4 regions of the Bradyrhizobium sp. 482_C4_N1_8 genome follow, and region 4 is predicted to be linked to each of the others. Evidence: predicted binding sites of a transcription regulator. Region 4 holds the regulator's gene; each other region holds the start of a gene.

Evidence for each region. Region 4 encodes LexA, which represses DNA repair genes until DNA is damaged. Its sites were predicted from a motif close to TGTTCNNNNTGTGTTCNG; they were not measured.
Region 1: AB7Z56_RS21435 (single-stranded DNA-binding protein) is a predicted target of LexA. The motif match lies at 2,397-2,414, and genes of this name have one in related genera.
Region 2: AB7Z56_RS37945 (ribonuclease T2 family protein) is a predicted target of LexA. The motif match lies at 1,879-1,896, and genes of this name have one in related genera.
Region 3: AB7Z56_RS34075 (DUF3072 domain-containing protein) is a predicted target of LexA. The motif match lies at 4,585-4,602, and genes of this name have one in related genera.

The regions. Positions count from the first base shown of each region.
Region 1 covers NZ_CP197231.1:4,486,271-4,493,425, reverse strand. The annotation lists gene gyrA (DNA gyrase subunit A) at 1-952, opposite strand, end outside; gene AB7Z56_RS21440 (DUF2306 domain-containing protein) at 1,121-1,519, opposite strand; gene AB7Z56_RS21435 (single-stranded DNA-binding protein) at 1,722-2,243, opposite strand; gene AB7Z56_RS21430 (outer membrane protein) at 2,693-3,454, shown strand; gene AB7Z56_RS21425 (outer membrane protein) at 3,688-4,377, shown strand; gene AB7Z56_RS21420 (outer membrane protein) at 4,601-5,347, shown strand; gene AB7Z56_RS21415 (outer membrane protein) at 5,537-6,301, shown strand; gene AB7Z56_RS21410 (outer membrane protein) at 6,447-7,155, shown strand, end outside.
Region 2 covers NZ_CP197231.1:7,998,069-8,005,223, forward strand. The annotation lists gene AB7Z56_RS37925 (IS5 family transposase) at 1-115, opposite strand, end outside; gene AB7Z56_RS37930 (DUF3617 domain-containing protein) at 321-851, opposite strand; gene AB7Z56_RS37935 (hypothetical protein) at 881-1,174, opposite strand; gene AB7Z56_RS37940 (hypothetical protein) at 1,358-1,819, shown strand; gene AB7Z56_RS37945 (ribonuclease T2 family protein) at 1,942-2,664, shown strand; gene AB7Z56_RS37950 (23S rRNA (adenine(2030)-N(6))-methyltransferase RlmJ) at 2,786-3,646, shown strand; gene AB7Z56_RS37955 (cold-shock protein) at 3,901-4,116, shown strand; gene AB7Z56_RS37960 (outer membrane protein) at 4,202-4,825, opposite strand; gene uvrC (excinuclease ABC subunit UvrC) at 5,075-7,138, shown strand.
Region 3 covers NZ_CP197231.1:7,181,381-7,188,535, forward strand. The annotation lists gene AB7Z56_RS34040 (HAMP domain-containing protein) at 1-1,444, shown strand, start outside; gene AB7Z56_RS34045 (HWE histidine kinase domain-containing protein) at 1,459-2,949, shown strand; gene AB7Z56_RS34050 (hypothetical protein) at 3,038-3,343, opposite strand; gene AB7Z56_RS34055 (hypothetical protein) at 3,400-3,657, shown strand; gene AB7Z56_RS34060 (hypothetical protein) at 3,754-3,999, shown strand; gene AB7Z56_RS34065 (hypothetical protein) at 4,098-4,283, opposite strand; gene AB7Z56_RS34070 (hypothetical protein) at 4,302-4,523, opposite strand; gene AB7Z56_RS34075 (DUF3072 domain-containing protein) at 4,639-4,833, shown strand; gene AB7Z56_RS34080 (DUF6496 domain-containing protein) at 4,906-5,190, shown strand; gene AB7Z56_RS34085 (hypothetical protein) at 5,203-5,565, opposite strand; gene AB7Z56_RS34090 (Do family serine endopeptidase) at 5,837-7,155, opposite strand, start outside.
Region 4 covers NZ_CP197231.1:4,315,202-4,322,356, forward strand. The annotation lists gene AB7Z56_RS20620 (ComEC/Rec2 family competence protein) at 1-2,242, shown strand, start outside; gene AB7Z56_RS20625 (GAF domain-containing protein) at 2,252-3,193, opposite strand; gene AB7Z56_RS20630 (hypothetical protein) at 3,418-3,852, opposite strand; gene AB7Z56_RS20635 (hypothetical protein) at 4,099-4,431, shown strand; gene lexA (transcriptional repressor LexA) at 4,453-5,154, opposite strand; gene AB7Z56_RS20645 (molybdopterin molybdotransferase MoeA) at 5,331-6,542, opposite strand; gene AB7Z56_RS20650 (hypothetical protein) at 6,774-6,926, opposite strand; gene AB7Z56_RS20655 (HAD family hydrolase) at 7,124-7,155, opposite strand, start outside.

The sequences.
Region 1 (7,155 bases), 170 kb from region 4:
GCTTCAATTCGATGACGACGCGGTAGCCGTCGCGGTCGGATTCATCGCGCAGGTCGCCGATGCCCTCGATCTTCTTTTCCTTGACCAGCTCGGCGATGCGCTCGACCATCGTCGCCTTGTTCACCTGGTAGGGAATCTCGGTGATGATGATCGCCTCGCGCTCCTTGCGGATGGTCTCGATCGCGACCTTGCCGCGCATGACGATGGAGCCGCGGCCGAGGTGGTAGGCGGCGCGGATGCCCGCGCGTCCGAGAATGACGCCGCCGGTCGGGAAATCCGGTCCCGGAACGATGTTGATGAGTTCCTCGATGGTGAGCGCAGGATTGTCGATCAACGCGACGCAGGCGTCGATGACCTCGCCGAGATTGTGCGGCGGGATGTTGGTGGCCATGCCGACCGCGATGCCGCCCGCCCCGTTGACCAGGAGGTTCGGGAACTTGGCCGGCAGGACCGACGGCTCGGTTTCGTTGTTGTCGTAGTTCGGCTGGAAGTCGACGGTGTCCTTGTCGATGTCGGCCAGCAGAGCCAACGCCACCTTCGTCAGTCGCGCTTCGGTGTACCGATAGGCGGCCGGGGGATCGCCGTCGACCGAGCCGAAATTGCCCTGGCCGTCGATGAGCGGCACGCGCATCGAGAAGTCCTGCGCCATCCGGACCATGGCGTCGTAGATCGACTGGTCGCCATGCGGATGATATTTACCGATGACGTCACCGACCACGCGCGCCGACTTGACGTACTTCTTGTCGGGCGTGTGCCCCTGCTCGTTCATCGAGTAGAGGATGCGGCGATGAACCGGCTTCAACCCGTCGCGCGCATCGGGCAGCGCACGCGCCACGATCACGCTCATCGCGTAATCGAGGTAGGACTTCTTCATCTCCTCGTAGATGGAAACGGGACGAATGTCCGAGGGTTGCGCCGGCTGGTCGCCGGGCTTGTTGTCGTCGTCAGCCAAGGGGAAATCCGGTGAGATTTTATCTGGGAATCATATAGCGCATCGCCCCCCTGATAACCACCCTTGCGAGGTCTGGGGAAGCGGTTTTTCCGACTGTTTTTCCAGAGACTTACGAGCTCAGCACCACTGCATCGAGCGAAGCCGGAATGAGCCGCATGGAACCACGTCCTAGGCTCCGAAAATCACCCGGTGCATGATCCGTCCAGGCACGAGCGTGAACAGCCCGGCAATGACGAGCGCGCCGACGAACGTCATGATCATGATGCGCCGGTGATCGGCGACCCGGTGGGTGTGCGCCCGCCACACCGCGAGCGGCAGCATCACCAGCGTGAAGATCGATAGGAGATGGATCGGGCTGAACGGCCCGACCAGGCGGATCTGGTGGATCCAGAACGACGATGCCGCAACGACCGCCATGAGCCCCACCCAGATCCAGCCGATCGTCCGGTGCGGCAGCGTGCCCTTGGGGGCGGCAAACTGAACGAGGCCGAGCACGAAGGCGGCCATGGCGGCAAAGGCGTGCAGCGGGATCGCTGGAGCAGCCTCAAGCAGCGGCGCAACGCTCATGCAGGGCTTTCTCCGATCGACGGCCGACCCATGTGAATAGGATTAACATCAAGTTAATACCATTCACATCACGCCTCGTCAAAGGCTTGAGGCAGCACATGAGGCAAGCCCGCAAAAACCGAGCTTTGCCCGTCAATTGGTAAGGACTCCTGTCGTTTTACGCGAGCAAGGTGACATCAGGGGCGAAGCGCCCCCGCCCGCCTCAGAACGGGATATCGTCGTCCATGTCGCTGTTGCGGCCACCACCACCGCCACCACCGCCACCACCGCCGCCGCCGGCGGCAACGGCACGGCGCGGCGCGCTGCTGACGGGACCGGAGGAGCCGAAATCGCCGCCCGGCTCGTCGCCGAAGCTGCCGCCTCCACCGCCGCCGCGGCCGTCGAGCATCGTCAGGGTCGAGTTGAAGCCCTGGAGCACGACCTCGGTGGAGTACTTCTCGGCGCCGCTCTGGTCGGTCCATTTGCGGGTCTGGAGCGCGCCCTCGATGTAAACCTTCGCGCCCTTCTTCAGGTACTGCTCGGCGACCTTGCAGAGCCCTTCATTGAAGATCACGACGCGATGCCACTCGGTCTTTTCCTTGCGCTCGCCGCTATTCTTGTCGCGCCAGGTCTCCGAGGTGGCGATGCTCAAATTCGCGATCGGCCGCCCGTCCTGGGTGCGGCGGATTTCGGGATCCTTGCCGAGATTTCCAACCAGAATGACCTTGTTGACGCTTCCCGCCATCGCCGCTCTCCACTCCGAATGCCACTGAATTTTAGAAGGCCCGGGACGCGCCCGCGTCCTCTGCAACCTGTTGACGCGACCCTATACGCTTGCGCGGACGGATCGGCCCGTCACCCCTCCACTTATCCCCACATATAGCACCCCTGGCCGGTTCGTTCCAGATTTGTTCTTATGACACCCCTCACCTTGTTGCGTTGGCAAGACGGCACCGCGATGCACAAAGACGGCCTGCGCCAAATGGAATTTCCCCGAATTCCTGAGGACGGCGAAACAGCTTAACATTCATCAAGTTAGAAGCAGTTCAGATGCCGCCCGACTGTTGCATTCCGGAGACGGACTCCGCCTCCCGCCTAAGCTACGCTTGCTGCGGAATTAGATTCTTATAGGCGTCGCGCCTGATCAGCCGCTTCGGGGACTTCGAAAAGCGGTCAGAAACTGGGGGGACTGCAATGAATAAGATTTTGATTGGTACTATTGGTGCAATCGCGTTGGGGCTGTCGGCTCCCGCAAGCGCGGCAGATCTCGCTGCGCGTCCCTACACCAAGGCTCCAGCACCGATGATCGCGACCATCTACGACTGGAGCGGCTTCTACATCGGTATCAACGGCGGCGGCGGCACCAGCCACAAGTGCTGGGACGTCGATATCGGCGGTGGCGTTCTCGTAGGCGAAGGCTGCCACAACGCGACCGGCGGCACGGTCGGCGGCCAGGTCGGCTACCGCTGGCAGTCAGCCAACTGGGTGTTCGGCTTCGAAGGCCAGGGCAACTGGGCCGATTTCTCGGGTGACAACATCAGTGCGATCAGCGGCCTGCGCGATCGTTCGAAGATCAACGCCTTCGGCCTGATTACCGGTCAGGTCGGTTACGCCTGGAACAACGTCCTAGTCTACGTGAAGGGCGGCGGCGCCGTCGTCAGCGATCGCTACCGCAGCTTCGACGTCGCCAGCGGCCTCGAGTTCGACCGGGCCAACGAGACCCGTTGGGGCGGCACCGTGGGTGCGGGCGTCGAGTTCGGATTCGCCCCGAACTGGACCGTGGGTTTCGAATACGACCACATCTTCCTCGGCAACCGCACCATCGGCTTCACCGGATCCGGCAATTTCGCCCCGCTCGGCGTTGCCACACGCTCCGATCGCATCAGCCAGGACGTCGATATCGGCCTCGTCCGCGTGAACTATCGCTGGGGCGGCCCGATGATCGCAAGATACTGACATCCCTCTGAAATCGCTTGGAGATCAAAGGCCGGCCTCGCGCCGGCCTTTTTGCGTGGGCAACGGGAATTATAGGTCAGTCACCGTTACGTTTTGCGATTATTGTGGCTTTTGGGAGACACAACTTGCGGCTTTGCTCGTGTAAGCACGACATCAGTTGGACCACGGCGTCCGATGTCCTTCCGAACGCACGGAAGGCAAAAACAGAAACCGGGACTGGGATTAGTTTGAAAATGAAGAAGGTTTTGTTGGCTTCGGCCTGTTTGTTCGCTCTCGCTGCTCCGGCTTCGGCCGCTGATCTCGCGGCGCGCCCCTACACCAAGGCTCCGGTGGCGGTGGCCTCGGTCTACAACTGGACCGGCTTCTACCTCGGTATCGTCGGCGGCGGCGCCTGGGAAAACGGTTCCGGCGACCCGAAGATGAAGGGTGGCTTCGTCGGCGGCACCGCCGGCTACAACTGGCAGACCGGCAACGTCGTGTTCGGCGTCGAGGCTGATGGTTCCTGGGCTGACGTCAGCGCTTCGGCGACCGGCGCCACTGTTGTTCCCGGATTCGGCGTTGTGACCGCAACGGCGAGCTCGAAGACCGATGCCATGGGCACCGTGCGCGGCCGTATCGGCTACGCCGTCAATCAGGTCCTGTTCTACGGCACCGGCGGCTACGCCTGGATCGACAACAAGATCACCCTCTCCGCTCTCGGCCTGACCGCGTCGGACAGCAAGTGGCACTCCGGCTGGACCGTCGGCGCGGGCGTCGAGGCGTTCTTCGCTCCGCAGTGGTCGGTCAAGGGCGAGTACCTCTATCGCAGCCTCGGCGGCGAGACCTACTTCTCGGGCGCCCTGCCCACCGGCACGCTCAACTTCCACACCGTGCAGGTCGGCGTGAACTATCACTTCGGGGGCCCGGTGGTCGCGAAGTACTGAGCTTCGCTTCCAACGCACCGCGTTACGAAAGGCCGGCCTTGCGCCGGCCTTTTTGTTTTCGCGCGTCCAGATCCAGGCCAACCGATTCCCAACGTTTTCGGGGAAAGCTGTGGTATCCCGGTGACACAACCTTCGGCTTCAATGGTGTAGAGCAATGACATCGGTTGGGTCATTGGGTCGGCCGTTTTTGGTCGACAAAGAGAAACGAAACTGGGGAATTGAAATGAAGAAGGTTTTGCTGGCCTCGGCCAGTCTGTTCGCACTCAGCGCGTTGGCTCCCGCCTCGGCGGCCGATTTGGCGGCCCGCCCCTACACCAAGGCGCCCATTGCTGTGGCCTCGATCTACAACTGGAGCGGGTTCTACCTCGGCATCAACGGCGGCGGCGCTTCGAGCCGCAACTGCTGGGATGTCAACAATATCTTCGGCGTTGCGGGTCCGGACACGGCTGAAGGCTGTCACAATGCGACAGGCGGCGTCGTCGGTGGCCAGGTCGGTTATCGCTGGCAGTCGGCCAGCTGGGTGTTCGGCCTTGAAGCCCAGGGCGACTGGGCCAATCTGAAGGGCTCGAATACGAGCGTGGCGCTTGCTCCGCTGGTCAACGAGACCAAGATCGACGCGATCGGCCTGTTCACCGGCCAGGTCGGCTATGCCTGGAACAATGTGCTCTGGTACGTGAAGGGTGGCGCGGCGGTCACGCATGCCAAGTACAACGGCACGGTCGTCGGCGTGGTCCTCGACAGCGCAAGCGAGACGCGCTGGGGCGGCGCGGTCGGCACCGGCCTCGAATTCGGCTTCGCGCCGAACTGGTCCGTTGCGATCGAATACGACCATCTGTTCATGGGCAAGCGCAACAACTCGTTCACGATTCTCGGCATCAACGACCGCATCGACCGTATCAAGCAGGACGTCGATATGGGCACGGTCCGCGTGAACTACACCTTCGGCGGCCCGGTTGTGGCGAAGTACTGACCTTCGCCATCAACGCCATCGCGTTACGAAAGGCCGGCTTTGCGCCGGCCTTTTTGTTTTCGCGCGCACGGCGCGAGCGCTTGCGGACAAGTTCCATTTTTCGGCGCGCTGTGACCCTCCGGTGACAGACTGTCGCACCTCGAAGGTTGTATCGAAGATCGCAACAACTTTGGCCTTGGGGGGTCCGTCTTGAACAAGTTTATGCTTGCCGCCGCCGGCATAGTCGCGATGACCACGTCCGTTTCGGCGGCCGACCTGGCGGCGAGCCCCTACACCAAAGCTCCTGCCCCGATGATCGCCGCGGTCTACGATTGGAGCGGCTTCTACATCGGCGCCAACGGTGGTGGCGGCTGGAGCCATAATTGCTGGGACATCGTCACCAACATCCTCGGTGCGCCGGTCACTCCCCCCGCATCGGAGGGCTGCCACACCGCGACCGGCGGCGTGGCCGGCGGCCAGGCCGGCTTTCGCTGGCAGAGCGCGTCGTGGGTGTTCGGCGTGGAAGGCCAGGGCGACTGGGCTCACCTTAGCGGCTCCAATGGACCGAGCCTGGCTGCCGGCGGCGTCGGCTCAGACCGCTCGAAGATCAACGCCTTCGGCCTCGTGACCGGCCAGGTCGGCTACGCCTGGAGCAATGTGCTGTTCTACGCGAAGGGTGGTGCGATGGTTGTGAGCGACAAATACGAGGGCTTCACCACCGCCACCGGCTTCGTGTTCGACAGGGCGAATGAAACGCGCTGGGGCGGAGCGATTGGTGCTGGCCTCGATTTCGGCGTAACGCCCAACATCGTGGTCGGCGTCGATTATGTGCACGGCTTCATGGGATCGCGCGACAACCGCTTTACGTTCAACAACGGCACGTTCTCGCGCGCCGATCGGATCCGCCAGGACGTTGACATTGCAACGGCCCGCGTCAGTTACAGGTTCGGCGGCCCCCTCATCGCCAAATACTGATCTTCGCCTCCGACGCCATCGCGTTACGAAAGGCCGGCCTTGCGCCGGCCTTTTTGTTTTCGCGCGAGGGTGCACCCAACCGTCTTGGAGTCGTGAGGCGCGCGCAAGGCGTCCGCTAATGGCTTTGGCGAGTTGGGGACGTGACATGAAGACGTGGATGCTGGCTGCGGTCAGCCTGTTCGCACTCGGTGCGGTCGCGCCGGCTACCGCCGCCGATCTCCCGATCTACAAGGCGCCGGCGGCCGCCGTTCCCGTCTATGACTGGAGCGGCATCTATGCCGGCATCAACGGCGGCGGCGGCTTGGCCCATGCCTGCTGGGGCGTGACCCGCGCGCTCGGCATCGCTGTCGATCCGGCCGTTGGCGAAGGCTGTCACAATGCGGGCGGTGGCACGGTCGGCGGACAGCTCGGTTATCGCTGGCAGAAGTCGCGTTGGGTGTTCGGCATCGAGGGCCAGGGCAACTGGGCCGACTTCAAGGGCAGCAATGTCAGCGTGGCGCTGCCGCTGTTCACCAACCAGACCAAGATCGACAGCTTCGGCCTGTTCACTGGCCAGATGGGCTACGCCGTCAACAACCTGCTCTTCTATGGCAAGGCCGGCGCCGCGGTGGCGCACGACAAGTACGACACCTTCGTCCCCGGCGTCCCGGCCGCGGTGTTCAACAGCGTCAACCAGACCCGCTGGGGCTACACCATCGGCATCGGCGTGGAATGGGGCTTTGCCGAGAACTGGTCGGTCGGCGGCGAGTACAACCATGTCTTCCTCGGCCATCACAGCGCCGACTTCGCAACGCTCGTCGGCGGCTTCGCCCCGCGCACCGACCGGATCGGCCAGGATATCGACATGGGCCTGA
Region 2 (7,155 bases), 3.7 Mb from region 4:
CGAACCGGTACCACTTGACCAGGCCAGCCAGCCGATCCAGCGCCGCATTGGCGCCGGCCCCCTTCGGCATCAGCGCTTCCACAAAGCTCGGCTGTCCCGTCCGCTTGACCGCCATCGCTACCCTCCAAGGCTTTGCCCTAGGGAATCACAATTGACGAATTACGCAACAGGCCCCTTGTGGGAGAAGGTGGCGCGAAGCGCCGGATGAGGGGTTGTTTCCGCGAATTCAGAAGTAAGAGAGTCACGCGCGGAGACCCCTCACCCGTCTCGCCGCTACGCGGCGAGCCACCCTCTCCCACAAGGGGAGAGGGAAGACAAACCTACTTCGGCAACAGCGCCTTCAGCTTGTCCATGTCGCGCACGTTCATCTTGAAGCCGCCGGGCATCACGATGTCACCGGGCTTCTGGTCGGGCTTGCAGGCCCCCAGCCACTTGGCTTCGAGCTGCATCGTGGTGTCGCGGCCTGCTGCGCCGGCGGCGCCGCCTTGCGCGTGCGACGAGGTCTTCACCGTATAGGCCGAGTTGAAATCGCCGGTGATCTCGGCATGCGAGGTCGTGCTGATGCCGGCGACGTTGCACTCGGAATCGCTGACATAGCCGGTCGCGGTCTTCTTGATGTCCTGCTTGGCGCAGATCTGCTTGGCCATCGGGGAGACGTTGTTGTTCATCTCCTTGTCGACGGTCTCGTCGGTGCAGTGCTGCATGGTCATCTCGGGCATGGGCGTGCCGGTCCTGACCATCTTCATTTCCCAGAGACCGGCCTTGCGCACCGGCAGATCGTCGGCGCTGGCGCTGCCTGCCGACACCACAAGACAAAGGGCCGAGCCGAGCAAAGCGAGCTTGCGCGTCATGTGGAAGCTCCCGACGTTCCGAAAGCGCCTCAGTACAGCGTGCGGATCGGCTGTTGGGCAGCGCCATAGGGCACCCAACGGCAGGAGAACGAGATGTAGCCGCCCTCAAAGGCCTGCACCGCGAGGAATTTCACGACCTTGCCGTAGCGCGCGCAGTGATCGACCGCGACCTGCCGCGCATCCGCCTGGGTCGCCAGCGAATAAGCGATGATGCCGCCGGTGTCGTTGCCCTTGAACGGAGGCACCGGAAGGAGATCGGCGCGTGCCGACTGGCTGGCCATCATACCCAGGGCAAGAAAGCCCGCGGCCGCAATGATTCGCATTCCCGTCACTCCAATTGGTTGGCGCCAGTTTACGGTGCCGGGAGGTCCATGAAAAGAACTGATGCCCCGCCGGCTGCGAGGTTGGGGTCAACTCTTGGCCAAGTGTTGCCGCGCTGCACTTGACCTGCCCCGGCCTTCGCGGCACCGTCCATCCTTCGCAAGACCCAGCTGTCCGGATTGCCCATGCGCGCCCTCCCCCTGAAATCGCTCCGCTTTGCCACCTTGCTTGGCCTCATGTTCGGAGCGCTGTCGCTCGGTGAGGCCAGGGCCGCCAATCCGCTGGAGCTGAACTTCTGGCTGAACGGGCCGCGCTATGACGGCGCCGTCGTCGATTGCGAGAGGGCGCTGCCGACCATCGCCACCCAGTTCTGGGAGAAGGAAAGCTCGTTCTGGAATTCCTCGTTGAAGATCACCGGCTTCGCCGCCGTTCACGAGATCGCGTTCCGGCCCTGGCAGTCCGACAACATTCCGCGCCGCTATTGCACCGGCGACGCCATGCTCAATGACGGCAAGGTGCGCAAGGTGCATTTCTCGATCATCGAGGATGGCGGCTTCTCCGGCTACGGCAATGGTGTGGAATGGTGCGTGGTCGGGCTTGACCGCAACTGGGCCTACAATCCGTCCTGCCGCGCCGCCAGGCCCTGAGCCTCGATCGAAAGGCCTGAATCGGACTGATCAGGCGCCTGACGGGCCGGCCCGAATTTTGTTCTTGAAATGTTCTTGTTGCCTGCTAGGCTGATTGCACAGTCTAGTTGAGGGGCGTCGCCATGTTTCATTTTAGATTGCGTTCGTTCACCCGTCTCGTGATCTCACTGACCCTCCCCCTGGTTCTGGCCGCCGGGCTGGTCGCGCTGCCGGGCGGCGCGAAGGCCCAGGACAAACGGCAGAACGCGCCCGGCGAATTCGACTTCTATGTGCTGTCGCTGTCATGGTCGCCCTCGTTCTGCGAGGAGGCGTCCGAGCGCAACCGCGGCGGCGGCGGCGGTGGTCGCTCGCAGATGCAGTGCAGCGGGCGGCCCTACGCGTTCGTGGTGCACGGGCTGTGGCCGCAATATGAGAATGGCTTCCCTGAATATTGCCAGCGGCCGTCGCCACGCCTGAACCGCAACATCGTCTCTTCGATGCTCGATTTGATGCCGGCGCCGGGGCTGATCTTCAACGAGTGGGACAAGCACGGCACCTGCTCCGGGCTCGACAGCCGCAATTATTTCGAGACGATCCGAAAGGCGCGCGCCGCGATCAAGATCCCGGCGGAATATCTCGAACTGTCGCAGGCCAAGACCGTGGCGCCGGGCGAGGTGGAGGAAGCCTTCATCAAGGCCAATGCGGGCCTGAGCAACGCGGCCATCTCGGTCACCTGCAATCGGACCCGGCTCTCCGAGGTCCGCATCTGCCTCAGCAAGGACCTGCAATTCCGGGCCTGCGAGGAGATCGAGCGCCGCGCCTGCCGCCGCGACCAGGTGACGATGCCGCCGATCAGAGGTGGCTAGTCCAAGTGTTTGTGCCCCGGACGCAGCGCCGGTTCGGCGGTGCGCTGCAGATTCGGGGCCCATGCCGGCACAGGCGCGCATCCCGCTTTGCTCAAGCCGTGACGTAGCGTAGTCCTGTCTCATGAACTACCGTCACGCCTTCCACGCCGGAAACTTCGCCGATGTCATCAAGCACATCGTGCTCGCGCGCATCATTACTTACCTCCAGGACAAGCCGGGGGCATTCCGTGTCATCGACACCCATGCCGGCGCTGGCCTCTACGATCTCGAAAGCGACGAGGCGCGCCGTAGCGGCGAATGGCTGACCGGCATCGCGCGGCTGATGCAGGCGCGCCTGTCGAACGACGCCGTGGCGCTGGCCAAGCCCTATCTCGACATCGTTCGCGCCTACAATCCGAAGGGCGAGCTCAAGGCCTATCCGGGTTCGCCGCTGATCACGCGCGGCCTGCTGCGGCCGCAGGACCGCCTCGTTGCCTGCGAGCTCGAGCCGAAGGCGCGCAAGGCGCTGATCGGTGTGCTGCGCCGCGACGAACAGGCGCGCGTGGTCGATCTCGACGGCTGGGTCGCGCTGCCGGCCTTCGTGCCACCGAAGGAACGGCGCGGGCTCGTGCTGATCGACCCGCCGTTCGAGGCGAAAGACGAGTTCGAAAAGCTCGGCGACGCCTTCGCGGCGGCTTTCACCAAATGGCCGACCGGTATCTATGTAATCTGGTATCCGGCCAAGAGCCGGCGCGCCACCGACACGCTGGTGCAATCAGTGGCGCGGCTCGCAGCCGCAGCAAAACCGCCAGGAAAATGTCTGCGTCTCGAATTCAGTGTCGCGCCGCAGCTTGATGGCGCCGCCCTCACCTCCGCCGGATTGTTGATCGTCAATCCGCCGTACACGCTGCATGGCGAGCTCAAGACGATCCTGCCCGAGCTGGAGATACCGCTCGGACAGGGCGGAGCTGCCAGATTCCGATTAGAGGTGCCGAGACCGTAACACCCCGGCATTCTTGGGAAAAAGATGCAGGAGCGGTAGTCAATCTGCAGAGAACCGTATTATGCTGTTTCCGTGACTGGCTTTACGTTCCGCTTCCGCGAATGGTTGCGGCGGAGTGAAGGCCTAAGAAAGATCCGATCGGACCGAAAGAAAGGTCCGCCCAAGGATGGCCAGCTCCCGGGCTTCGTAAGGCCCGGTCATGTCGTGACGTGAGTCTGCGTCGCGACGGAGGAGCAATGAGGGGGAGTTTCCCGATGGCCATGACGGGAACGGTCAAGTTTTTTAACGGCGAGCGCGGCTACGGTTTCATCAAGCCCGACGACGGCGGGCGCGACGTCTTCGTGCACATTACTGCTGTGGAGCGGGCGGGACTGAAAGATCTCGCCGAAGGACAGCGCATTACTTTTGAAGTCGAGCCGGACAAGAAGGGGAAGGGACCAAAGGCAGTCAATTTGGTCATCGTCTCCTAGAGCGTTTTCGAGCGAACACCTGGCGAAAAAAATCCCGGCCGCGAGCGGCCGGGAGGCTGTTGTCCGGTATTTTCTTCTTCAACTATCAGAAGTGATAGTTCACGCCTGCGCGCACAACGCTGGCGCTATAGCCGTTTGACACGCCGGTAATTGCGAACTGGCTCGTCGACAGATCGATGTAGAGATATTCGAGCTTGGCGCTCCAGTTCGGCGCGAAGCCGACTTCCGCGCCGGCACCGATGGTCCAGCCTGCGGTGGTGTGCGACTCCGTCCAGCCGAATGTCTGCGCGCGCAGTTCGCCGAAGGCGAGGCCGGCGGTGCCGTAGAACAGCACGTTGCTGAAGGCATAGCCCGCACGGCCGCGCAGCGTGCCGAACCAGGGGTTGGAGAACTTCCACGGCGCGAAGGTGTCATCAGCGCCCGCGGCCTGGATATCGCCCTCGACGCCGAACACCCATGGACCGTTCTGGAAATTGTAGCCGGCCTGTACACCGCCGACGAAACCGGAGGGCTTGACGGGCGAGTTACTCACCGAGCCCCACTCATAGCCGAGATTGGCACCGAGATACGGACCGGCCCAACTATAGGCATTGAGCGGCTGATTGACGGTGTAGGGCGCACCCTGCCCGTAATTGAGATCGGCGGCCTCTGCCGAAGCTGTCCAGCCGGCTGCAACCAACACGGCTGCGCCTACAACGAACCCCCTCATCGGTACTCTCCAACGCAACGGCCGCCCCCCGCGATGCCTGCGCCGCCGCGCAAGGCAAAATCGCATGGTTACGGAACCTCCTCTTTTTCGCGTAAGATTTATCGAGAGTTTTAAGTTAAAGGCCTGTTAAGCCGGGTTACCACGCTCTTAACAGGCTTAAGCAAGTGTTACCCGGAACCGCGCCGCCATCCTGTGTGTGCCGCAAGGCTGGAACTTCAAATCGGCACCCCCAGCGCTTAAATTCGCATCATGGCTCACGATTCCACCGACAATCCGGACGACGCACGCGCGCGCAAATCTCCGCGCGGCACGACGGCCGACGCCCCGCCGGAGAGCCTGGCGCCGCCGGACCTCGATCCCGCCACCACCGCTGGCGAGGACGAGGACGACGCGCTGCTGCCTGACATCCTGGAGGAGAGCGGCGCGGTCGGCGAAGAGCCGCTGGCGACCGGCCATGAAGCGATCGAGCGCGCGGTCCGCCTCGCGCCCACCTCGCCGGGCGTCTATCGCATGCTCAGCGCCAATGCCGACGTGCTCTATGTCGGCAAGGCCAAGAACGTCAAAAAGCGCCTGTCGAACTATGCGCGCCAGAGCGCGCCGCAACCGGCGCGCATCCTGCGCATGATCGCAGCCACGGTGACCGTGGAGATCGTCTCGACCAACACCGAGACCGAAGCGCTGCTGCTGGAAGCCAATCTCATCAAGCAGCTCCGGCCGCGCTTCAACGTGCAGCTGCGCGACGACAAGTCGTTTCCCTACATCCTGATCACCGGCGACCATTGGGCGCCGCAGATCCTCAAGCATCGTGGTGCGCAGTCGCGGCCCGGCCGCTATTTCGGCCCGTTCGCTTCCGCCGGTGCGGTCAACCGCACCATCACCGCCTTGCAGCGCGCGTTCCTGATCCGCTCCTGCACCGATTCCTTCTTCGAGAGCCGCTCGCGGCCCTGCCTGCTCTACCAGATCCGTCGCTGCGCCGGCCCCTGTACCCGCGAGATCGATTTCCCCGGCTATACGACGCTGGTGCGCGAGGCGACAGACTTCCTCTCCGGCAAGAGCCAAGCGGTGAAGCAGGAGCTTGCCGGCGAGATGGAGAAGGCCTCCGGCGAGCTCGAATTCGAGACCGCGGCACTCTACCGCGACCGCCTCGCCGCGCTGTCGGCGATCCAGTCGCAGCAGGGCATCAATCCGCGCACGGTGGAAGAAGCCGACGTGTTCGCCATCCACCAGGAGGGCGGCTTCTCCTGCGTCGAAGTGTTCTTCTTCCGCACCGGACAGAACTGGGGCAACCGCGCCTATTTCCCGCGCGCAGAGAAGACCTATACGCCGGAGGAAGTGCTGGGGTCCTTCCTCGCCCAGTTCTACGACGACAAGCCGCCGCCGAAGAACATCCTGCTCTCGCACGAGATCGAGGAAAGCGAGCTGCTCGCCAATGCGCTGTCGATCAAGGCCGGCCACAAGATCGAGGTCACGGCGCCCAAGCGCGGCGAGAAGAAGGAGCTGGTCGCCCACGCGCTGACCAATGCGCGCGAGGCGTTGGGCCGCAAGCTCGCGGACACCGCGACACAGAGCCGCCTGCTCGACGCCATGGCCACGACGCTGAGCCTGCCGCATTCGCCCAAGCGCATCGAGGTCTACGACAACAGCCACATCCAGGGCACCAATGCGGTCGGCGCCATGATCGTCGCCGGGCCCGATGGTTTCGTGAAGAACCAGTACCGCAAGTTCAACATCAAGTCGGAAGGGCTCACGCCGGGCGACGATTATGGCATGATGAAAGAGGTGCTGGAGCGCCGCTTCAAGCGCCTGATCAATCCGCCCGAGGACGCCGCCGGCAAGGCCAAGGACGACGACTTCCCGCAATGGCCCGACCTCGTGATCATCGACGGCGGTCGCGGCCAGCTCAACGCCGTCCGGGAGATCTTTACGAATCTCGGCCTGACCCAGGTGTCGCTGATGTCGGTCGCCAAGGGACCGGACCGGGATGCCGGCCGCGAAACCCTGTTCATGCCGGAGCGCGAGGCGATCAAGCTGGAGCCGCGCGATCCCGTGCTTTATTTCATCCAGCGCCTGCGCGACGAGGCCCACCGCTTCGTCATCGGCTCGCACCGCAAGCTGCGCAAGAAGGACATCCGCGAGGCCGGTTTGCAGGAGATTCCGGGCATCGGCCCGTCACGCAAACGTGCCTTGCTGCACCATTTCGGAACCCTGAAGGAGATCGAGCGGGCCTCGATCGCCGATCTCGGCAAGGTTCCGGGGGTGAGCGCCGAGAGCGCCCGCAGGATTTTCGACTATTTCCATCCCCAGCCGGGGTGAACTAAGGGGGCCGCGGT
Region 3 (7,155 bases), 2.9 Mb from region 4:
CAGCCGCAAATATGGCGGCACCGGTCTCGGACTTGCCATCAGCCGCGAGCTCGCAAGCCTGCTCGGCGGCGAGATCCATCTGCGCAGCGCGCCCGGCAAGGGCTCGTCCTTCACGCTCTATCTGCCGCTGAAATATTCCGGCCCGACGCTCGCGCCGCGTGCGCCCGCGCCGCAGCAGTACAGTCAGCCACCGGCGTTGCAAGCGGCTGCACCCGAACAGCAGCGCGTCATCGAGCAGATTGCCGACGACCGGCTCAATCTCGAGCCCGGTGACACCATCCTGCTCATCGTCGAGGACGATCCGCATTATGCGCGCGTGCTGGTCGATCTCGCCCGCGACAAGGGCTTCAAGGTTCTGGTCGCCGCGCGCGGCGCGGAGGCGCTGGAGCTTGCGAAGCAGTACCAGCCGCGGGCCGTTTCGCTCGACGTGTTCCTGCCTGATATGCTGGGCTGGACGGTGCTGAGCCAGCTCAAGCACAATCCGCTGACCCGCCACATCCCCGTGCAGATCATCACGCTCGACGAGGACCGGCAACATGCGCTGGCCCGTGGCGCCTTCTCCTTCGTCAACAAGCCGACCACGACCGAGGGCGTCTCAGCCGCGCTGACGCAGATCAAGGAATATGCACGGCCGCGGCGCAAGCGGCTCCTGATCGTCGAGGACAACGAGGCCGAGCAGCTCTCGATCCGCGAGCTGCTGCATCACGACGACATCGAGATCGTGACGACGGATACCGGCGCCGGCGCGCTCTCGACGCTGCGCGAGGCACCCTGCGATTGCGTGGTGCTCGACCTGCGGCTGCCCGACATGAGCGGCTTCGAGGTGCTGGACCAGATCCGCAACGACGAGAGCCTGTCGAACGTTCCGGTGGTGGTCTTCACCGGCCGCGAGCTCTCGGCGGAGGAAGATGCGGAACTCCACACCATGGCGCGCAGCATCGTGGTCAAGGGCGTGGAATCGCCGGAGCGCCTGCTCGACGAGACCGCCTTGTTCCTGCATCGCGTGATCACGGAACTGCCGGTCGAGAAGCAGCGCATGCTGGAGAAGCTGAACAGTTCCGACGAAGACCTGATCGGCAAGACCGCCCTGCTCGTCGACGACGACGCCCGCAACATCTTCGCGCTGTCGAGCGTCTTGGAGCGGCGGGGCATGAAGGTGCTGACGGCCACGACCGGCCGCGAGGCGGTAACGCTGGTCGAATCCAATCCGGAGATCGCCATCGTGCTGATGGACATCATGATGCCGCAGATGGATGGCTATCAGACCATCGGCGTCATTCGCGAAAATCCGGCCTTCGCCCGCCTTCCGATCATCGCGCTGACAGCCAAGGCGATGAAGGGCGACCGTGAGAAATGCCTGGAAGCCGGTGCGTCCGACTACCTCGCCAAACCCGTCAACACCGATCAATTGCTGCTTGCAATCCGCATGTGGCTGCACCGCTGAGTTTGGATCCGCGAATGGACCACGAAAAGGTCAACATCCTCCTCGTCGACGACCAGCCGGCCAAGCTGCTCGCCTACGAGGTGATCCTGAAGGAACTCGGCGAGAACCTCGTGATCGCATCATCGGGCCGCGAGGCGCTGGAGGTGCTCCTCAAGACCGAGATCGCGGTGATCCTGGTCGACGTCTGCATGCCCGAGCTCGACGGATTCGAGCTGGCCGCGATGATCCGGGAGCATCCGCGCTTCCAGAAGACCGCGATGATCTTCATCTCGGCCATTCAGGTGAGCGACATCGACCGTTTGCGCGGCTACGAGATGGGCGCGGTCGATTACGTGCCGGTGCCTGTGGTGCCGGAGGTGCTGCGCGCCAAGATCAAGGTGTTCGCCGAACTCTACCGCAAGACGCGCGAGCTCGAACGGCTGAACCGGGAGCTCGAGGACCGCGTTCGCGCGCGCACGGCCGAGCTGGAGAATTCCACCGCAAAGCTGCGCGAGAGCGAAGAGCGGCGCAGCATGGCGATTGCCGCCGGCAAGATGGGATCCTGGGACTGGGACTGGGTCAACGGCGACTGGATGTGGGACGAAGGCCAGTACCGCATCTTCGGCGTGACGCCGGAGACCTTCAATGTCACCTCAGCCAATATCCAGGCGCTGCTGCACCCTGATGACGTCGACCAGTTCAGCCAGGCGATTGCCGCGTTCAACACCGGCGCGCACGCCTATGAAGGCGAGTTTCGCGTCAGCCGGCCCGATGGCGAGGTGCGCTGGTGCGTCGGCACGGCGGCCGCGACGGTGGACCAGGGCGGCCGCGTGGTGCGCGTGAGCGGCGTCACCGTGGACATCACCGAACGCAAACGCGCGGAAGAGAGACAAAACCTGCTCGCGCGCGAGGTGGATCATCGCGCCAAGAACGCGCTGGCGCTGGCGCAATCGATCGTGCGCCTCACCCGCGCCGACGAGGTCAAGGCCTACGTCAACGCCGTCGAAGGGCGCATCAACGCGCTGGCGCGCGTGCACACGATCCTGTCGCTGTCGAGCTGGCAGGGCGCCGAACTCTCGAGGCTGATCGACGAGGAACTCGCGCCCTACTCGCTCGGCGGCCAGATCAAGCTGGCCGGTCCGGAAGTTCAGCTGGCGCCGGCGACAGCGCAGACGCTGGCGCTGGCGCTGCATGAGCTCTTCACCAACTCGGCGAAATATGGCGCGCTCTCGACGCGGTCGGGGCGGCTCGCGATCGGCTGGCAAGTCGAGGACGACCACCTCACACTGACCTGGGACGAAACCGGCGGCCCGCTGGTGAGGACGCCGAAATCCCGTGGCTTCGGCACGCGGAGCCTGCTTGCCAGTGTGGAATCGCAACTCGGCGGACAGGCGGAATTCAACTGGCGTGCCGAAGGCCTGTTGTGCCGCCTTGAGGTGCCGCTGACGCGGAAGACCGTAGCGCCGTCGGCCGCGAGCAAGTTCGACGCGGCTCCGTCCGAACCCCTTCAGCAGGCCTCAGGCTAGCGCGTCTGCGAGCGAAGTGGGCTCCGGTTCGCGCGTAAAGACAGGAATCTGGAGCTTCGGCCCTGATTCACTCAGAACCGATCATGCTCTAGCGCGTCGCGGCGACCCTCATGCTCTGCATCGCCTGCGGTTCGTCAGCGACACGTCCTTCCAGCCAGGCTTCCGTTTGCGAAAGCTCGCGCAGCGCCCGCGCGTAACGGCGGGCTGCGCTCCGCTCGGCGCCGCGCGGCAGCTTGCGCGCCTTGCGCAGCATATCCGCAGCCGCGTTGCGATAGGCCAGCGAGCGATAGAGAAAGACGACCTTACCCATATCGAATGTTCCCGTGTTGATGGCATTCATCCTCGCAAGACCGCCATGAACGTCGGATGAAGCGGGGAATGACAAAATCGTCATGACAATGGAACCCGCAATCGTCGTGCGCGTTTTATGCCACACCGCGAGGCGGTTCCATGCGCGGGAAAAAGTCGCCGAGCCTCATCTCTCCGACCGGCGTCATCAAGCTGATGACGCATGCGATGATGGGCGCAGCCCTCGGCCTTGTCTTCGGGCTCGCCCTCGTCCTGTTCAATCCGGCAGTCGCAAATTTGCTGAACCACGGCGGACATTCGGCCGCCATGGTCTTCATCATCACACTGGTGACGACGTTCGCGATCGGGGCGACGCTCACGGGCCTCATGTTCATCCTCGCCGAGGACAAGGAATTTTGAAGCGCGCGTGACGCGCACCGGGCGCTTTCGTTCGGAACTCCTGCGGCAAATGGCAGTTGGCTGCCTGCGTCAATTCAACTCAGGGAGTTCCCGCGCGTGAAAACCACCAAGCTCGCTCTTACCGTGATGTTGGCAACTGGCCTCGCCGCCGCTCCGTTCGCCGTGCAGGCCAAGTCGCATAAGGCCAAGCATGGATCCGCTATGTCCTCGTCGCAGACCACGGGTGCCAACACCAAGTCCTCCAAGGGCGCTGATCCCTCCGGTCAAGGTGGTTCTGGCCCCGGCTCCGACCAAGGCGGCACCATGACGAACAACAAGGGCGGCATGAGCAACACCAAGTGAGCTCCGGCCGACCATCAAAGGCCTCGCGGCGACGCGGGGCCTTTCGCTTTGGAGCTGGAGCTTGGAGCTGGATTGGGAATCCTTCCAGCGTCAGATCGCTAAAGCGGCCGTCCCGCGGCATTCGCCTTCACGAGATGCTCGAGCTGTGCACGTTTGCGTGCGATCAGGAGTTGGGCTGCGGCATCGTCGAGACCCTCGCGCTGCAATTGCCGGATGGCGGAGCCGAGTTCGAGAATTTCGGCGCGCAGCTTTAGAATCCGGTACGTGTCCGGGTCTTCGTCCACCGCACGCTCCCAAAATTCTCAGCGGCGCGCGATCACGCGCAGCGGACTGCCGGATGTCGTTGCAGGACGAAGGCGTACCCGCTCGCGGACGTCAGGCAGGACATCGCCGCCACCGGCCGCCTTCCATTCGCCGATCAGCAGGTTGATTTTCCGGCGCAGATCCATCTGCGTCAGGGCCTTTTCCGTGCAGTCGCGGTCGCGATTGACGAGGTCGCGCACAGACACCTCAATGTCGGCCATCTCAAGCCTCAAGGCGCTGATTTTGCGTCGAATTTCATTAATTCTGTTGTCCATGGCTTGTTAGAACAAAATAAGAACATATAGTCAAGTCAGGATTTGAGAACGGAGAGGCCAGATGCAGGTTCAGGGTAAATACGACGCCAGGGTTTTCCTCGCGGAACAGATGACGAGAGCGCAGGGGCTGAGGCTGAAGCGTCTGAGCGAGGAGGCCTATCAGCCCACCCAATACGATCGGGCTCTGTCCTCGACTGAGGCTGCGCGCCGCATTCGAGCGCTGGAAGACGAGATCGAGTTGGCGAACTCCTTCTGAGGAGCGCGGCCAGCGCATTTGGAACGTAGGGTCAGTGATGCGGTTCTTTCCCGTGGCCAAGGGAGAGAGTCGATGGCACGCAAGGCAAAGAAGCGCCGCTACTCACGCAGCGCCGGCGGTGATGTCGAGCGCGAGATGCGCCGCTATAAGAAGGGCACCGCGAAAAGCGGCCCCGGCGGTCGTGGCGGACGCGTGAAGAGTCGCAAGCAGGCGATCGCAATCGGCCTGTCGGAAGCGCGCGCGAAGGGCAAGAAGGTCCCGAAGAAGGCGTCGAAGCGGAAAACGTCCAAGAAGACAGCCAAGAAGACGGCCAAGACAACGAAGAAGACCGCGAAGCGCAAGTCCAGCAAGCGGTAACGCCGATCCGGGTCAGATCATGCTGCCCGGCATGAAGCAGCGGATCGAAATCCCGAACGCAGTCTTCACCGGCCACACCATGGTGTGGCCAGCCCGGTTTGGCTCGGTGATGACGGCCTCATCAGGCACGTCCACCCACTGCCCGTCGAGCCGCACGCGATAGTGCCCATCGTGCGATTCCCAATCGGGGTCGGATACAGCAAAGCCATCTGCATCCGAGCAGCAGGGCCCGAGATGGCTGCGCAAACTGTCGAACCAGGGTTTTAGCGGCGAGTTGGCGTAGCGGCCATCGTCGCGCCCCAAGGCGCTTCCGGTCGTCAGGACAAGCGGCGCCACAAGCAGCGCACACCTCAGCGAGAGCTTCAATCGATCCATGTCGGCACCGATCAAATGCGAACCACCGGTTCCACAAGAAGGCCGGGCGTTCGAAGTTCCACTCCTGCAATTCGCCTGGGCGTCTTCATTGACGCCAAAGCCCAACACGTGATTCCCAACTGTGACGAGCGAACGCGGCTTTTTCGGACGAACCCGTCATCAACGCTGCCGTTAACGAGAATGTTATCGACACCTGTGGGAATCTTCCAGACGCGCACGAAAAAGGCGGCCCGCAGGCCGCCTTTTGAGTTTGCCGCGGGAAGCGCGAGGCTTAGGCCAGCGGCACCGCGACGAACCGCGTCGCTTCCTGGCTCTTCACCTGCAACAGCACGCTGTTCTTGCCGGATGATTTGGCCTGCGCCAGCTCGGAGCGGACATCACCGACATTGGCAACGGCCTTGCCGCCGACGTTGAGAATGACGTCGCCGGTCTGGATGCCGCGCTGCGCGGCGGGTCCCTGCGGATCGACCTCGGTCACGACGACGCCCTTCTGGCCCGCGCCCTGGACGTCGCCGGCCGGCGCCAGGCTGAGACCGAGGCGCGGCGTGCCGGTGTTCGGCTGCGCCTTGCCCTCGCCGGCCTTGGCCTGCCGCTCGTTCGGCAACTCGCCGAGGGCGAGTGTCACCGTCTTGCTCGCGCCTTTGTGGAAGACGTCGAGCTTCACGGAGGTGCCCGGCGCCAGGGTGGCAATGGTGCGGGCGAGATCGCGGGAGTCCTTGATCGCGGTACCGTTGACGGCGGTAATGACGTCGCCCGCCTCGATGCCGGCCTTCGCCGCGGGGCTGCCGTCCTGCGGATTGTCCACGATCGCGCCGCGCGCCTCCTTGAGGCCGAGGCTGTCGGCGATCTCGGCGCTCACCGGCTGCACCTGCACGCCGAGCCAGCCGCGGGTGACCGAGCCCTTGTCCTTCAGCTGCGCGACGACGAGCTTCGCGGTCGAAGCCGGAATGTCGAAGCCGATACCGACCGAACCGCCGGAGGGCGAGAAGATCGCGGTGTTCACGCCGATCACGTTGCCGTTCATGTCGAAGGCCGGACCGCCGGAATTACCCTTGTTGATCGGCGCGTCGATCTGGATGAAGTCGTCATAGGGACCGTTGCCGATGTCGCGACCATTGGCCGAGACGATGCCGGCGGTCACGGTGCCACCGAGGCCGAAGGGGTTGCCGACCGCGACCACCCAGTCGCCGATGCGCGGCTTCTGGTCGGAGAATTTGACGAACGGAAAGTCCCTCTTGCCATCGACCTTGATCAGCGCGAGATCGGTCTTCGGATCGGTGCCTACCACCTTCGCGGTGTAGCTCGTGCCGTCATCCATAGTCACCTGTACCGACTCGGCGTGATCGACGACGTGGTTGTTGGTCACGGCATAGCCGTCGGCGGAGATGAAGAAGCCGGAACCCTCGCCCGTGATCATCTGGTGGCGCTGGCGCGGCATGCCGTTCATGCCACCCGGGCCGCGGAAGCCGAACTGCCGCGAAAACTGGTCGAACGGCGAATCCTCGTCCGAATCCATCCGGTTCTGTTGCAGCATCGCGCTCTTGTCATTGTCCTGGTCGATCCTGACCCGCACCGAGATGACGGCGGGTT
Region 4 (7,155 bases):
TGCGGGGACTTGGCCCGTCGGCCGAGCTGCATCCGCGGGCGGCCTCGCGCCGGCTGGGTTCGACCTCTGGACGTCGCTGGCCGGGACCCTGAGCGAATGGGCGCGCGCCGAGGCCGGCGCCGGGCGGTTGTTGCCATGGGTGCCGGTCGCGTTCGGCGGCGGCATCGCTCTCTACTTTGCCGCCGATCATGAACCGGTGCTGTGGGTCGTTGCCGCGACGGCCATCGCGCTCATGCTTGGCGCCGTGCTGTTGCGGCGGAGCCGGTTGTTTGCGCCGGCGATCATGATCGCGGCGGTCGCGGCCGGCTTTGCCACGGCGACCTGGAAGACGGCGCGGATCGCGCACACGGTGCTGGCAAAGCCGCTTTATTCCGTCTCGCTGTCGGGCTTCGTCGAGACCCGCGACATCCGCGAGCGCACCGACCGCTTCGTGCTGCGCGTCACCGCGATGGAGGCGCAGCGCAGCGACGTCAAGCTCGAGCGCGTGCGCCTCTCCGTGCGCAAGGGGACTGCGCCCGAGGTCGGCAGCTTCGTGCAGTTGAAGGCGCGGCTGTTGCCGCCGTTGTCGCCGGTGCGCCCCGGCAGCTATGACTTTTCGCGCGACATGTTCTTCCAGGGCATCGGCGCCTCCGGCTTCGTGATGGGCACGATTGCGGCATCGGTGCCGCCGGATGCCGGCGGCTTGCGGCTGCGTTATGCCGCCTTCATGCAGGGTCTGCGCGATGCGATCGACGCGCGCATCCGCGCCACGCTCGAGGGCGACAACCGGGCGATTGCGACCGCGCTGCTCACGGGCCGGCGCGACGCGATTACCACGCCCGTCAACGACGCCATGTTCATCTCGGGGCTCGGACATGTGCTCTCGATTTCCGGCTATCACATGGCGGTCGTCGCCGGCGTGGTCTTCTTCGCGGTGCGCGCGCTGCTGGCGTTGATTCCTGGAATGGCGGCCGGCTTTGCCATCAAGAAATGGTCGGCGGCCGCCGCGCTGGTCGCAGCCGCGTTCTATCTGCTGCTGTCGGGTGCGGAGGTCGCCACACAACGCTCGTTCTTCATGACGGCGGTGGTGTTGATCGCGGTCATGGTCGATCGCCGTGCCATCACCTTCCGCACGCTGGCTGTGGCCGCGCTGATCGTGCTCGCGGTCGCGCCGGAGGCGCTGGTGCATCCGAGTTTTCAAATGTCCTTCGCCGCGACGCTCGGACTGGTGGCACTGGTGCAGATCGGCATGCCGAACCTGTTTGCGTCGCCCGATCATTCCGCGACCGCGCGGATTGCAATGTGGGGCGGGCGCGAGATCGCGATGCTATTCCTGGCCTCGCTGATCGCGGGGCTCGCGACCACGCCCTATGCCGCCTTCCATTTTCACCGCGTGACGCCGTTCGGCGTGCTTGCCAACCTCGGGGCGATGCCGGTGGTCTCGGCCCTGGTGATGCCCGCGGGCCTGTTGGGCTTGATTGCAGCGCCGTTCGGACTCGATGGTCCGTTCTGGTGGCTGATGGGGATCGGCATCGACTGGATGGTTGCGGTGTCGCGCTGGGTGGCCGCTTTGCCGGGCGCGGTCGGCCGCATCTCGGCTTTTGGCATAGCACCGCTGATCGCGGCAAGCTTGGGAATCATCGTGATGGGCTTGTTGCGCACGCCGTTGCGCTGGGCCGGCGCGGTGGTGTTGTTGGCCGCGATCCTCTGGGGACTGTGCGCGCGGCAGCCCGATGTCCTGATCGCCGGTGACGGCCAGAGCGTCGCGATGCGGGGCAGGGATGGGCACCTGCATCTGATCAGGTCGAGCAAGGACAGTTTTCTTCTGAAGGAATGGCTCGCCGCCGACGCCGATCCGCGCGATGCCGGCAGTGCCTCACTGGCCGCCGGCGTGTCGTGCGACGAAGCCGGCTGCGTGACGCCGCTCGCCGACGGGCGCCTGGTCGCGCTGGCCTTGCGCATCGATTCATTGGCTGACGATTGCAGCCGGGCCGCGCTGGTGGTGACGGCGCGGCCGGCGCCGCCGGATTGCGCGGCCATGGTTGTCGACCGTCAGCGTCTCGCAAGGCAGGGCGCGCTGGCACTGACGCGAAGCGGCGACGGCTTTGCGGTTCAGGCGGCGAAGACGAGGGGGACAGACCGTCCGTGGTCGCCGGCGGCGGCCGGCGAGGCGGATTTCAGCGCGAGCCTTGCGCCGCAGGCGGCGGCTCCCCGCAACCGCGACGCGACGCCATCGGAAGCGGACCTGCAGGCTGAGGATTGAGCGGACGGGTTACAGATACCAGGCCAGCACGGCGTCGAGCCTGGCATTGCCGATCACCGGCAGGACGACCATCTGGCTCAGTCCAGAGGCGCTGGCCTGCGAGGCCGCGACCGAGCCGTCACGCGCGAGATCGTCGTTGAGCGCGGGCATGCCGGTGGCCCAGGCCCCGCCGATGCTGCCTTCGCCTTTGGCGATGGATTTCGTCGCATAGAGCGCGGCGAGGTCGGTCTGCGCGCTGCAATCGCCGGTGCGGAAGACCAGCGCCGAACGGGCCTCGTCCGGGACCCAGATCTCGAAGCGTCGCGCAATCGGGGTCGCCTGCGCGGAGAGAAATGTCAGCACCCAGGTTTGATCGGTGCCGGTCCGGTAGGGAACGCCGACGCCGAGATTGATTCCGACCTTGGCGGCGTCCTCCCAGCGCAGAAAACTCCTGGCATCGTGCAGGTCCTTGATGATCAGCGGCAGGCCGGCTTTCCAGATGCGGCCGGGCAGGCCGAAGCCACGCGGAAATCTGGTGTGGCGGGAGTTGAATTCGAACATGTCGGCGGTGCCGTAATAGCCGTCGACGAGCCCCATCTCGTGGGAGGTTTCGGCATCGTTGTGCCAGAGCTCGATCGCGCCGACATGGGCCTCGTCGTCGCCGCAGAACAGCACCATGACAGCTTGCAGGAATTCGCCTGAAAACACCGGCACCGCCACGCCGCAGGTCAGCCCGGCGGCGATGGCCTGATCGGTCCGCTTGAAATAGGAATCGGTGAATCTGGTGAGGATCACGGGGTGGCCGCTGGCCCAGGCCTTGCCGGGAAGTCCCTCGTCATATCCGAAGTGCAGATCCTCGCTCACGTCCCTAAACGCGGACAACCCTTCGCCGTAGAGGCCGCCGCCGAATTCCAGCCGCATGCGCGTGCGGTCAGGCACCCAGAGTTCAACGACGCGAATGAAGGTCTTCATCGAACGTGCCCGCCGTCTCAAGCCGCACCAAGCATCGGCCATTTGGCTGCGGAACGGACGTTTAAAATTCAGGCAGGACAGCGCAAACTTCGTGCGGTGGGAGGCACAACGGCTTGGTCCGCCCGATGGCGTTTCGCGGGGCACGAGCAACACCATCTCGCCGGCCTCGGCCGGCGATGGCGATTTTCAATCCTGGCCCGACCTGCCGGCCGGGAATGGCGATGTCAGCCGATCGGCAGGCGGGTGCTGGTTGGCCGGCTGTCGGTGATGGTCTGCGGCTTGTGCTCGCGCTCGCCGAGCGGCTGGGTCACCGGTAGCTGCAGCACGGTCGCACGCTGGCCTTCGACCAGCTGCGTCACCAGCACGGATTTGCCGTCGGGGAATTCGATCGCATCATGATGGCGATCGGGAATGTGCGGATCGATCTTGCCGAACTTGCCGACGCGCGAATTGACGGTGCGCGTCCAGATCCAGCGATTGTCGTAGCGGACGTTGTCGGCGAAGGCGAGCTCCGTTCCCGGGAGCAGGCAGACCGCGACGGTCGGATCGGCCGCGGAGGCAAAGCCGCGCGTCGAGGTGCCGCGGAAGGTTGTCGTGACGATCGTCTCGCCGACTTCGGCGGGACGCGACGCGACGGCATGCAGGCTGTAGTCACACATCGGGTGCTCCTCATGCAGGGATAGCGACCCACGTCTCTTAATCGAGGCGCAGGCCTCTATCAGAGTGGAAATACCAAACGTTCTGCCGGGTTGTAGGCAAATCTACGGCTCGCCGCCGCAGGCCGCAATCACATTAACTTTCCCGAATCCACCAGGAACAAAGCCCGCCCCTTTGCATTCCGCAGGCGCGTGTCAGCGCCCCGCAGGCGCCGACCAGCCGGAATATTGCCAGCCCGGCCGCGACGGTTGGTCGACGGCGTCGAGGGCCTTGCGGACTTGCTCGCTTACGGCGGTATCCTTGCGGGCATGGGGCCGCGATTGCGCGGCCAAGGCTTGCGCGGCCGATGCTGCGATCAGCGCCACAGCAACTGTGCTCAGAACGATCTGGCGCATGACTTCTCCTCGAACCTGAAGGCCGCGAAGCAGGGCTGCTTCGTGTGGCGTGCCGAGGATGTACCGCTGGAGGAGGGGCCGGATAATCTGCGCGAAACCAGAAAGACTATCCAGCGGAAGCGGACAATCGTCCGCTCCAATCCCGGATCGGCGATGCCGATCGAAAGCGCGCGGGGCGCGAAATGACCGATACCGGCACGTTCGGTATCAATACTTCCGGTACAGTCCGATCAGCTTGCCCTGGATCTTCACCCGGTTGGGCGGCAGAATGCGGACCTCATAGGCCGCATTGGCGGGCTCGAGCGCGATCGAGGCGCCGCGGCGGCGGAAGCGCTTGAGCGTCGCCTCCTCGTCGTCGATCAGCGCCACCACGATATCGCCGGTATCGGCGCTCTCGTTGCGCTGGATCAGCGCCATGTCGCCGTCGAGAATGCCGGCCTCGACCATGGAATCGCCGCGCACTTCGAGCGCGTAATGTTCGCCCGAGCCGAGCATGTCAGGCGGTACGCTGATGGTGTGGCTGCGGGTCTGCAAGGCCTCGATCGGCGTACCGGCCGCGATGCGGCCCATCACGGGGACCGCGACGGGGCGCTCGCCCTCGTCCGGCGGCGGGCTCGAAGTCGTGCGGACCTTGCCGAGATTGCCTTCGATGACGCTCGGCGTGAAGCCGCGGCGGCTGCCGGCGGCGGCCTGAAGCTCGGGCAGCTTGATCACCTCGATGGCGCGGGCCCGGTTGGGCAGGCGCCGGATGAAGCCGCGCTCCTCGAGCGCGGTGATCAGGCGATGGATGCCCGATTTCGAGCGCAGGTCGAGCGCGTCCTTCATCTCATCGAAGGAGGGCGGCACGCCGCTTTCCTTCAGTCGTTCGCTGATGAACCGCAGGAGCTCGTATTGTTTGCGCGTTAACATCTCGACCAAAATCCCCCGGTTGATGTCGTTCGATTCCGAGACGCTGAATTCAGCAGTAAGCCGCTACATTCTCGAAACAAATCATGAACGGACACTATATGTTCGATACATGTTCCGCAACTGCTTAATTTACCGTGAACGCGACAAAGTTCGCGGAACGCACGCGAACGAAGCGCTCAGACGGGCAGCCGCAAGACCTCGCAAGGCGTGCCGGCTTCGGCCTTCGACGCGAATGGCGCGCGCACGAGAAGTGCCTGTGCCGCAGCGAGATTCGCAAGCAGCGAGGAATCCTGGTGATTGACCGGAAGGGCGACGAGCGTGCCGTCGTCGCGCAGCTCGAGGCGTGCGCGCAGGTAATCCTCGCGCTGGTCATTGGCGCCGACATCGCGGCCGAGCACCGCGCGTTCGCGGCGGTGATGAATCATCGAACGGCCCGAAAGCGCGCGAATCAACGGCACCATGAACAGGAAGCCGCAAACGTAGGATGACACGGGATTGCCGGGCAGGCCGATCACGCGCATCGCGCCGAGCCGCCCGTTCATCATCGGCTTGCCCGGCCGCATCGCGATCTTCCAGAACGCCATCGAGATACCTTCGTCCCTCAGCGCCTGCTGGACCAGATCGTGGTCCCCGACCGACGCGCCGCCGGTCGTGATCAGGATGTCGGCGCCGCTCTCCCGCGCGCGGCCGATGCCGGCCGTGGTGGCCTCCAGCGTATCGGCGGCAACGCCGAGGTCGATGGTATCGGCGCCCTCGCTGCGGGCGAGCGCGTGCAGGGCGTAGCCGTTGGAATAGACGATCTGGCCGTGGCCCGGCGTCGTACCCGGCATCACCAGCTCGTCGCCGGTCGCGAGGATCGCGACCTTCGGGCGTCGCCGGACTGGCAGTTGCGGGTAATTCATGCCGGCGGCGAGCGCGAGGTCGCGCTCGGTGAGCCGGGCCCCTTTGCGCAGCAGCACGTCGCCTTCCGAGAAGTCGACGCCGGCGGGGCGGATGTGCCGCCCCGTTACGGCAGCTTCCTTGATCGTTATGCGCTTGCCGTCCGCGATCGTGTCCTCCTGGATCACGACCGCATCAGCGCCATCGGGAACGACACCGCCGGTGAAGATACGCACGGCCTCGCCGGCGCCGACCGATCCCGCAAACGGGCGGCCCGCCGCGACCTCGCCAATCAGGGTGAGCTGGGAGTCGATCTTCGCCGCATCGACCGCGCGCACCGCATAGCCGTCCATTGCCGACATCGCCTGCGGCGGCTGCGTGCGCCGCGCGGCGACGTCGCGCGCGAGCACGCGGTGGAAGGCTGCGTCGAGCGCGATCATCTCTTCAGGCAGCGGCTCTGCGCCCGCCAGCACCGCAGCGAGCGCGTCGGAAACCGGCATCAGGGCCACGGGTGAAAACTCCTGCTGGGCCCGTTCGGGCAAATCGGCGGCGAGAGTTCTAGCCGAGTGCAGGCGCAGAGGCAAAACAGTGGCCGCGCAGGATGATTTATCCTGCGTCATCCGCTCTGCGATGAAGGGTGAGCATCAAGTCCGCCGCGGCATGATCCAGAAGGCGAGACAGACCGGTACGAGGATGGCCATGGCGAGGACGAGAAGGACGAGAGCCACGGCCAGCATCGGTCAACTCCCCGGCGGCTTGTACGGACTGACGTCCGGCGCTGCGGGGCCCTGATCCTTGTCAGGCAGCGGGTCGGCCTGGGATTTCAGGTCGGCGGCCTTGCTGATCAGTTTTGCGGAGAGGTCAGAATCCGAGGTGGTTCTGGCGAATTTCATCAGCAGAGAGGCTTGCTTGGTAAGGTAGGTTTTGCCCAACACGACGATAAGCCCGATGTAGAATTCACAACGGACTCATGAGTCCCGAGAGGGGCAATCGTTCCGGGAACTCCGTATAAAAATGCACAAAGGGTTTTGGTTCCTCGCCCCCAGGCAAAATAGTTCCACTCGCGGCCCGTCGGCTTGCCGGCCAGAGGTCAGATTCCGAGCGCCTTGAGGGCATTCCCGA